3 regions of the Peribacillus sp. NPDC096379 genome follow, and region 3 is predicted to be linked to each of the others. Evidence: riboswitches for the same ligand, from Rfam matches in the RefSeq annotation. Region 3 holds a riboswitch; each other region holds the start of a gene.
What was found. A riboswitch is a leader RNA that binds a small molecule or an ion and turns the genes downstream of it on or off. The one in region 3 is predicted to bind S-adenosylmethionine.
Positions count from the first base shown of each region.

Region 1: it holds a riboswitch for S-adenosylmethionine, as region 3 does, so the genes downstream of both, ACIQZI_RS16770 (acetoacetate--CoA ligase) here and ACIQZI_RS21435 (LLM class flavin-dependent oxidoreductase) in region 3, are expected to answer to the same signal.
Region 2: it holds a riboswitch for S-adenosylmethionine, as region 3 does, so the genes downstream of both, ACIQZI_RS08040 (aliphatic sulfonate ABC transporter substrate-binding protein) here and ACIQZI_RS21435 (LLM class flavin-dependent oxidoreductase) in region 3, are expected to answer to the same signal.

Region 1 is NZ_JBIWFD010000003.1:586,846-590,128, reverse strand. It holds gene ACIQZI_RS16775 (YbaK/EbsC family protein) at 1-444, shown strand, start outside; SAM riboswitch class I at 880-986, shown strand; SAM riboswitch class I at 1,260-1,371, shown strand; gene ACIQZI_RS16770 (acetoacetate--CoA ligase) at 1,565-3,283, shown strand, end outside.
Region 2 is NZ_JBIWFD010000001.1:1,695,419-1,698,701, forward strand. It holds gene ACIQZI_RS08030 (YjjG family noncanonical pyrimidine nucleotidase) at 1-323, opposite strand, end outside; gene yeiL (transcriptional regulator YeiL) at 401-1,072, shown strand; SAM riboswitch class I at 1,345-1,454, shown strand; gene ACIQZI_RS08040 (aliphatic sulfonate ABC transporter substrate-binding protein) at 1,584-2,567, shown strand; gene ACIQZI_RS08045 (ABC transporter permease) at 2,593-3,283, shown strand, end outside.
Region 3 is NZ_JBIWFD010000006.1:154,825-158,107, reverse strand. It holds gene ACIQZI_RS21440 (ATP-grasp domain-containing protein) at 1-861, opposite strand, end outside; gene ACIQZI_RS21435 (LLM class flavin-dependent oxidoreductase) at 891-1,940, opposite strand; SAM riboswitch class I at 2,032-2,138, opposite strand; gene ACIQZI_RS21430 (class I SAM-dependent methyltransferase) at 2,456-3,283, opposite strand, start outside.

The DNA.
Region 1 (3,283 bases), on a different contig from region 3:
TATGATCGTGAAGATGATGTGAAGGAATTTGAAACATCAAGTGCTACAGTGGGCGAGGCAGCGGCAACGATTCAGGTTATTCCCGCACGTATCGCTAAAACGATATCGTTTCGAGGAGAAGGGGACAATGCACTATTAATTGTAGCGGCAGGTGATGCAAAGATTGATAATAAAAAATTCAAGAATCTATTTGGGTTTAAAGCAAGAATGCTTCCACCAGAAGAAGTTTTTTTGCAAACCGGTCACGAAATCGGCGGTGTCTGTCCCTTTGGACTAGTGCGTGATCTCGACGTTTTTCTTGACATCTCCATGAAACGATTTGACACGATATTCCCGGCCTGTGGAAGTACGAATTCAGCGATCGAACTTACATGTGATGAATTATTTCAATATTCAAATGCACTGGAATGGGTTGATATTTGTAAAGGATGGGGGGAAGAGTGAAGAGCTTTTTGAATTAATAATCGAAGTTAGAACCTATTTCTCGTTACTCGATACATATACGACCTTAAAATCCTCAACTTGAAAATTCATGATTCGGCCTGTGCGTGTAAACTGAGCTGATGACAAAATCCGTAATAATTAAGCGCTACTATGTTATCACTATTAAGAAAGAACAGGTTGTTAGAATTTTGTAATCTAACAACCTATTCGTTAGCTAGTAATTGAATTCCCTTGTAGGATTAGCTTTTTGAACTTTAGATCAGCAATCCAATAAATTAGATAAGCAGAAGTAATGAAAAAGAAAAAGACAATCAAGAATGAAAAGTATAAAGAAAGTATAGTCCCCAAATGCAACTCAGGAAAATCTTTAGTTCAACTTATATAGATGGTTGGAAAAGAGTACGATCAGCAATAGAGATTAATTGAACGATTTTCTTCTTATCAAGGGTGGCGGAGGGACTGACCCTGTGATGCCTCGGCAACCAGCTTAGTTATGCATGGTGTCAAATTCAGAGGAAGTAAGACGATTCTGAAGATGGGGAGGTGGACGAATGCTGATTATGCTTATTCACGCATCCCTTTCGCTCATCATGGGCGGAGGGGATTTTGTATAAAAAAAGCATGCCAATCCCTTAGCTCTCACTAGTTAGAGTCATTTCTAGAAGTGGACATGTGAGAATGAATATTAGTGCGATGATTCTAAATTGATAAATTTTTCAGAATTTTTATTGACTTTAAAAGATAATTATTCTATAATCTGAATAAAGTTATTAAATTGACGTATTAACGCATTGGTGCGTTATCTAAATAAATATTACTTATCCAGAGTGACGGAGGGAACAGGCCCGATGAAGTCCGGCAACCTTCAAGTGAGAACTTGAAAAGGTGCTAAATCCTGCAGGTATGAATATGCCTGAAAGATAAGATGAGCACCCCTCTTCTTATGATGAGGGGTTTTTCATTTGAGTCATACAGGTATGATTTAGGCTATATAAAAACATTAAACATAGTAATCTTATAGAATTTATGTAATTTATAAAGAGTAAATGGTGAAAAAACCTTACATAAAACAATCAGAAAATAGTGCATGACTGATTCTTAGTTAAAGGAGGAAAAGATCTTGATAAAAGAAAACAGTTTATTGAAATCAAACATACTATGGGAACCGAGTGAAGAATGGATCACAAAATCTAATTTGACGGAATTCTCGCAACAAGTTGAATTCCCACTCTTACCTTATGAACGTTTTCATCGTTGGTCAGTGGCCAAACCTGAAGAGTTTTGGTCAGGAGTCTGGGATTTTGCAAAAATCATTGGAGAAAAAGGCGAAAAGGTGTTCACTCCTCCAACCGATGGCGGCATGATAGGTGCCCACTGGTTTCTAGAAGCTCAATTGAACTTTGCTGAAAACCTTTTACGTGGTGATGAAAAGCAAACAGCTGTGATTGTGGCCGGGGAAGACGGTGTTTCCCAATCCTATTCATTGGGAGAGTTGCGCAACATGGTGGCGCGAGCACAGGAAGGATTAAGAAATCTTGGTTTGAGTCGTGGAGACCGGGTTGCTGGAGTAATAACAAATGGAATTGAAGCGTTAGTCGCACTGTTAGCAACGACATCATTGGGTGCTGTATGGACTTCATGCTCCCCTGACTTTGGGTCACAAGGGATTGTCGATCGTATCGGACAGGTCCGGCCAAAGGTATTGATCGTCTCACTAGATTATCAATATAATAGTAAGTATTTTGATATCCGGGATAATATTAGTGCTGTGTGCGAGGTGCTTAAGGAAGTTTCCGCAATCGTAACATTGACAAAAGATACGGAGGTATCGATTCAACAAACAAAAAAAGTGTTGAGCTGGCAGGAATTGTGTCAAGAAGGGCCTGCTGTTCTTGAGTTTACGAGAGTTCCTTTTGATCATCCCTTATATATTCTTTATACATCTGGAACGACGGGGCTTCCGAAGGCGATTGTACATTCTGTTGGGGGAACGTTAATTCAACATGTGAAGGAACATCAATTACATTGTGACGTGAAACCGGGAGATGTAATGTACTGGTACACAAATACTGCTTGGATGATGTATCCATGGTTAGTATCGGGACTTGCAAGTGGTGCTGCCATTCTACTCTATGATGGATCGCCACTACGAAAAGATAATATCGGAATTTTATGGGAGATTGCTGAAGAAGCTGGCGTGACACATTTTGGGACGAGCCCGAAATATTTGGAAACTTTACAGAAAGCGGGATATTCTGTCGGTCAGCAGCACAATTTATCCCAGTTGCGCAGTGTTCTTTCATGTGGCGCCCCACTATCAGCTGAACAGTATGATTGGGTCTACGAACATATTAAGGAAGACATCATGCTGGCATCGATTTCTGGTGGAACGGAAATCATTGGTTGCTTCGTGATGGGCTCTCCCGTACATCCCGTTCGCCGTGGTGAGATTACATGCAAGGCACTTGGAATGGCCGTCGATGTACTTGATGAACGTGGAGTATCGGTTCTCCATCAAAAAGGAGACTTAGTATGCACAAAGCCATTTCCAAGTATGCCGCTTACGTTTTGGGGAGAAGACGGCGACAAACGCTACCACTCCTCTTATTTTACGGAAAGACCGGGAATTTGGACACATGGAGATTTAGCGGAACAAACGCTTGAACAATCGTTTGTCATTTACGGACGTGCGGATACAACGCTTAATCCCGGCGGCGTAAGGATTGGTACTGCTGAAATCTACCGTGTCTTGGCGCAAATCCCGGAAATAGAAGATTCAATCGTTTTCGGTCTACCAAATGCGGGTGATGAAGAAATCGTGTTGTGTGTGGTTATGAAG
Region 2 (3,283 bases), on a different contig from region 3:
AATTCATGTGCATGGGTAACGGTCTTATGTCCTTGGTTTAAATGCTCACGGTACATGGCTTCAACTTTTGTTCCGTTTTCATCTATATGAAATTCCTTCAAAAAAAGTGAAAAACGCGTTGTCAGCACGTCTTCACGAGAAATCAAGCCTTCCTCTAATTGATGCCATAATTCATCATTAATGCGCTTATAACATGCTATGGTTTGTTTGTTATCGGGCAACTCGTATTGCGTAATCATTTGTCTTAAAGCCTTTTCTTCTGAATCTTGAAAATCAAGTATCGTATCATCTAAGTCAAAAATAATATGTTTGTATTTGTTCATTCCTATCCACCTCTTGGTAGTAATATATCGAAAGGAAGAATATAATAATAGGAGATATCTCATATTGAGGTGATAAAATGAAAAAAATCAATTTGAAGGATTACGCTGAAAATTTTGTAGATATATATAATGATATTCAAGAAACTTTTCCGAAAGCAGTTTTACATCAGGCTTTTATTTGTAAGTTTTCTTCTAATGAATATATAGTGCGTTTTGATGAAGATATTCAGTACTTATTTTTATTATTGGATGGGCGGGCAAAAATATATATAGTACACGAAAATGGAAAACGTGCGCTGATTCAGTTTCTAAAGAAAGATGATTTTATTGGTGAATTATCCTTGATTGAGGTGGAAAAGAATTTAAAAGATGTTGTGGCTATAAATGACTGCACTTGCTTGGCGGTTCCGTTGGCTTCATCGAAAGAACATCTGTTAAATGACAATCTTTTTCTCCATAATTTATCAAAATATTTAGGTGATAAATTACTAAAAAGAACAGATCATTACACAGAGATGCAAGATTATGAATTCAAAAACCGATTGGCGAAATATATTCTTCAAATAGAAAACGATGGATGCTTTCAAGAGAAGCATACCGAAACAGCAGAATACGTGGGGGTAAGCTATCGACATTTATTATACACACTTAACCAATTCCATGAAGACGGATTATTAGAAAAGAAAGGAAGAAAATATTTTATTATTAATAAAGAAAAGTTAGAACGATTGAGTTCAAAAAAAGATTAATTTAGTTTGATTTGATAACTTGAAATATAAACAAGTTGTTTCACTTCTTTCATTTAAGGTAAGTGAAAATTTAATTTGATGAGAATATCATGGCCTCCTATTTGTAGGATAAGGACGCATTTTTAGATTAAGATTCTAAATTTATCAACCTTTTTTATATAGCCAAAATATTGCCTGAAACTCGAATTGAAAATTCAGAAAATTATTGACATTCATTTTCAGGTGATTTATACTTCAAAACAGATGAACACCCTAATTAAATAATAAATACACTCTTATCGAGAGCGGCGGAGGGAATAGGCCCTGTGAAGCCCGGCAACCATTAAGTGAATGCTTAAAAAGGTGCTAAATCCTGCAGATCATGTGATCTGAAAGATGAGGGAGGTTTTTTTATTAAAACCCTCTTCTTACTAGAAAGAGGGTTTTTTAATGATTATTAAACCAAGTAAACAAATGGGGACTATTTAATTTATGGGTAGAAGAAAAAATAGGGGAAAGTGGAGGTATTAAAATGAAGAATAGGCTTAGAAGTACACTGGTACTAATTGGATTAATATTGCTTTCTGGTTGCTCGAATGATGTAAGTGGTACTGGGACAGATGCTAAACCAAAGAAAATTATCCTCGATTATGCGTATTATTCACCGGTCAGTTTGGTATTAAAGGATCAGGGCATTGCTGAAAAAAAATTCAAAGATGAAGGCATTGAAGTTGAATTTGTACTTAGTCAAGGATCAAATAAAGCGTTAGAATTCCTTAGCTCAGAGAGTGTTGATTTCGGTTCCGCTGCCGGTGCGGCTGCACTATTAGCCAAAGAAAAAGGTACACCAATCCAAACCGTTTATATTTCTTCCAAACCAGAGTGGACAGCACTTATGGCGAAAAAAGGTACAATCAATTCTGTATCTGATTTAAAAGGCAAACGTATTGCAGCTACACTTGGTACTGACCCCTATATTTTTCTGTTGAGAGCCCTGAAGGAAGCTGGTCTTTCCTCAAAAGATGTCGAAATTGTCAACTTACAGCATAGTGACGGTGCCCTAGCCGTACAATCGGGTGATGTTGATGCCTGGGCTGGTCTTGACCCTCATATGGCAAAGGTCGAATTGGAGTCAGACATTCAAATCTTTTATCGTAACCCAGATTTCAATAGCTTTAGCACACTTGATGTTCGCGAGGAATTCGCTGAGAAATACCCCGTTTATGTTGAGAAAGTCCTTGAGGCATATGAAGAAGCACGTCAGTGGACAATTGCCCATCCAGATGAAACGACAGAAATACTTGCTAAAGAAGCTAGCATTTCATTAGAAGTAGCAAAAAAGGAATTGGAACGAAATGACTTTTCAGAACCGATTCCAAGTAATGAACAAAAGGCTATCATTATAGGGTCAGGTGAAGTTCTAAAAGAAAATGGTTTATTAAAAAGTTCGACAGATGTTGAGAAGTTGACTGATAAACTTCTTAATTCTAAATTTGCCGTAAAAGTACTCAAATGATGGATCAGAAGGGATTGAGAAAAGAATGTTGGAGCATAGTGAGCATGCAGTATTAACTAAGGCGAATAAAACAAAACAATCACGATATACAAAACTGAAGACAAATCGTAAAGTATTGCTTGGCAGCATCCTGCCGTTGACACTGTTGATTATCTGGGAAGCTTCCGGCAGGATGGGGATAATCGAATCACACCTTCTTCCTATACCTTCAGTAATAGTAGAAGGGCTGTATCAGATGGCATTGGAAGGAACACTTTGGGGACATATTGGAACAACTTTAATTAGGGTATTTGCCGGTTTTCTTATCGGAACATTCACAGCAGTTATAATCGGATCACTGGTCGGCTATATGAAGATTTTCGAAGAATTAATAGATCCAATTATTCAAGCCTTTCGCTCCATTCCATCTCTTGCTTGGGTTCCATTATTTATCTTATGGATGGGCATCGGGGAATCCTCTAAGGTAATATTGATCGCAGTCGGAGTGTTTTTCCCAGTTTATCTGAATATGGTTGCTGGGATACGGGGTGTAGACAGAAAACTGATTGAAGTCGGTAAAATCTATGGATATACGTCCTTTGAAATTGTCAGCAAAATTATTCTTCCCGCATCGCTTCCTTCATTATTAACAGGAATCCGAAGTGGACTCGGACTTGGTTGGATGTTTGTTGTCGCTGCTGAAATCATGGGAGCCTCAAAAGGACTCGGATACTTGC
Region 3 (3,283 bases):
GTCTGAATTATAATTAGTATTCGTATTCACATCGTATGTGAATATCTCACCTTTTTCATTGCGAATAAATTCGATGCCAGCAACGGTAATTTGATTTGCCTTTAAAAATTGTTCATAATTTTCAATGATTGACTCTTCAATACCTTCTACAATTTGGAATTTTGGCTTTTCTTCAACTTCCTCCCCCACTGGGCAGAATAGATCACCGATTTGACAAGCATCAGCTGGACAAAGTTCAAATCCTTCTGAAGTATCCACTTGAACCGCATAGACAAATTTCCCACCAACAAACTCACAACGCGTGATAAATGGTTCTGGAGCTTTAATATACTCTTGAATCAAAGTAATACCATCTATGGGTTCTTCGAATGCCGCCCCATCCAAATATTGTTTTAATCCGTCTATAGAATGGAATAATTGAACACCAAGCCCTTTTCCTGCCCGGTTATGCTTAGTAATAAACGAAGCTGTACCGATCTTTTCAGCTGCAGCAAGAATGTTATCTCTACCAATTGCCGCAATCGTTTTCGGTACCCTAATCCCTTGTTTTCTTAAAGCGGTATACTGATTAATCTTGCTTAACTCTAAACGTAATGCACGCGTGCCGTTAAATACAGTGCGATCATGTTCTTCTAGCCATGATAAGACACCTTCCGTTAATTCTGGAGCATAACGATGACCTCTCGTATGAGAAGAAGCACTCATCCGACTATAAAATACTCCTTCCGGCGGAGCTTCCGTCAAATCGACGATCCCTTCATCAAGATGCCACTCCTCATATGGCAATTGAAGTTCTTCTAACCGTTTCGTTAGATGGGCGGTCCACTCGCTATTTTCATGAATAACGTAAATTTTACTCATTTTATTGCCTCCTAAGTTCATCTTTGTCTTTATACTTGAATTCTTGTACGTTTTTCTTCAACGAGCGGCATTACTTGTTTAGCAAATCGCTCCATCTCTTCAAGCTGAGGAGAAAATTGCAGCAATAACAAATCAACGCCCACTTCTTCAAATGCAAGAATTTGGTCAGCAATTTGGTCGGGGGTTCCAATTAGATTCGGACGCAGCCCACGATTTGAAACAGAGTAGTCGAATAACTTGACCTGTTGCTCAAGCTGTGACTTGCTTATAAAGTCATTATATCCAGCATAGGCACTCGATTCTTTCACATCCGTAATTCGTGCTAGTTCTTCCTGGGCTTGTTCTTCTGTATCTCGGCATACGACGTAAGCAGCCATTCCGAAGCTTGAAAATGGTGATTTCCCTGCCGCTTCTCTTTGCTGCTTCATTCCTTGAATTTTCACAGCAACTTCCTCAACTGTGCCACCATGCATGACATATGCATCACACTGATTGACAATTGTCTCTTTGCCACGTGGACTTTCTCCACCCGCATAAAGAATTGGATTCGGGCGCTGTACAGGCTTCGGATGCAAATGAGTATTGGTAATCGAATAATACTTCCCATCATATGAAAATGTATCTTCTGTCCATAAACCTTTAAGCACCTCAAGGAATTCCTCTGTTCGCTCATAGCGTTCATCATGGGCTGTAAAAGCTCCGCCATACTGACGAGCCTCTTCCTCCCACCACGCAGAGACAACATTCAATGTAAATCGGCCGTTTGAGATTTGATCAATATTCGCCGCCATTTTTGCCGTTACCGCCGGATTATGAAAACCAGGTCTGACAGCTGTCATAATTTCAATCTTATCCGTCACAGCTGCAAGGGCAGCTGCCGTTGACCAAGCTTCAAGTGAATCACTCTCAGGACCTTTAATATCATTTAAATTGAGTTCAGCGACGAGGGTTGTATCATAGCCCCACTTTTCTGCAGCTTGTGTTACCTTTTTCGCATACTCAAAAGTTGGGGGCATTTTCTCATCTTCTACATTCCGTAACCATCCGCCGAATATCGGCAACCAATAACCATATCTCATTTCCCTATCTCCTCTATGATTAAATTATTGGCTCCTTCTTCGATAAGACAAAAAAACTTCTCCGATAAGAAGAAGTTTGCGATTGCATTCCACCTTATCTGCCAGAGCCATTACTCCGCTGGAATTAGCACCGTACTGACAATTGTCAACGGTTGCCGGGCTTCAAAGGGCCAGTCCCTCCACCTCTCTCGATAAGAACATATTAAATTATAGTAATAATTAGAATAATCTTATATTATACCTTTGGTGTTCGTCAAGACATATGTTTGCATAAATCAGAAAAATGAAATATCATTTATAAAAAAGAGGATATTCAAAAAAGGCCTGACCTTTTTTGAATATCCTCTCACCGTTCTTTCTAGTATCCTTTAAAGGGCATATCGACCACGATTCGCCACTTCCTGCGCCGGAAGTCAAATTTACCCATCCATTGTAAGTTAAACAAAAGGCCTTCCTATCCGCTGACTTGACTATACAACTTGCACAAAATAGATTGCTCAAGGTCTTAATATTCTTTATCCTTTTTCCGCTACAAGCGTATACGTTTTTGGTAATCCAATATCATGCATCTTATGATTCGGCTCTTCTTCAAGTACTTTGATAACGAGCCCTGATTTACCAACTGCAGTGACAAGCTCTCCTATTGTCCACTTCCGCTGTACTACTTGTAATAGTTTTTCTTGTTCACCATCTGGCATATGCTTGGAAAATGCTACATTATTTGATTCAATCGTGGGGTCAAAATAATTACCCATTACTTTATGCTTTTTTCCAGATGAAGTAATTAGTTTAGTAGATATCGGGTGAAACTCATGTAAAATAAAGCGGCCGCCCGGCTTTAGGATTGCTTGAACAATCTCCATTAACGGTGCTAAATCAATTAGATAATGCAAAACGCCAAGCTCCATCAAAACTAGATCATGATTATTATTAGCATGGTCCCCAGTTATCGACAGGACATCCGATATAATATAATCCACTGAAACTTGTGCTGCTTCGGCCAATTCCTTAGCAAATGCTGCATTTTCCCGCGAAAAGTCTACAACCTTAACCTCAGCCCCAAGTGCAGCCATTGCTACAGCCTTCACTCCATTAGAACCCATCAGATGCATCACTTTCTTCTTTTGCAAGTCCCCCATATACTGGTAAAAAGGTTGCAGACGCCATTTCGGATTATAGAGGATTTTCGATGCAAGCTGCCCAGGCTCTCCGTAGCGATTCACTAAGGCAACATAATTATTCTGATTCCACGCAGCTTCATTCCCTTCGGTAAAACCTTGCTGAATCCCCGCTAAATGGGCATGAATAGGTCCACTGAACACCGCCATCTCTTCATCATAAAA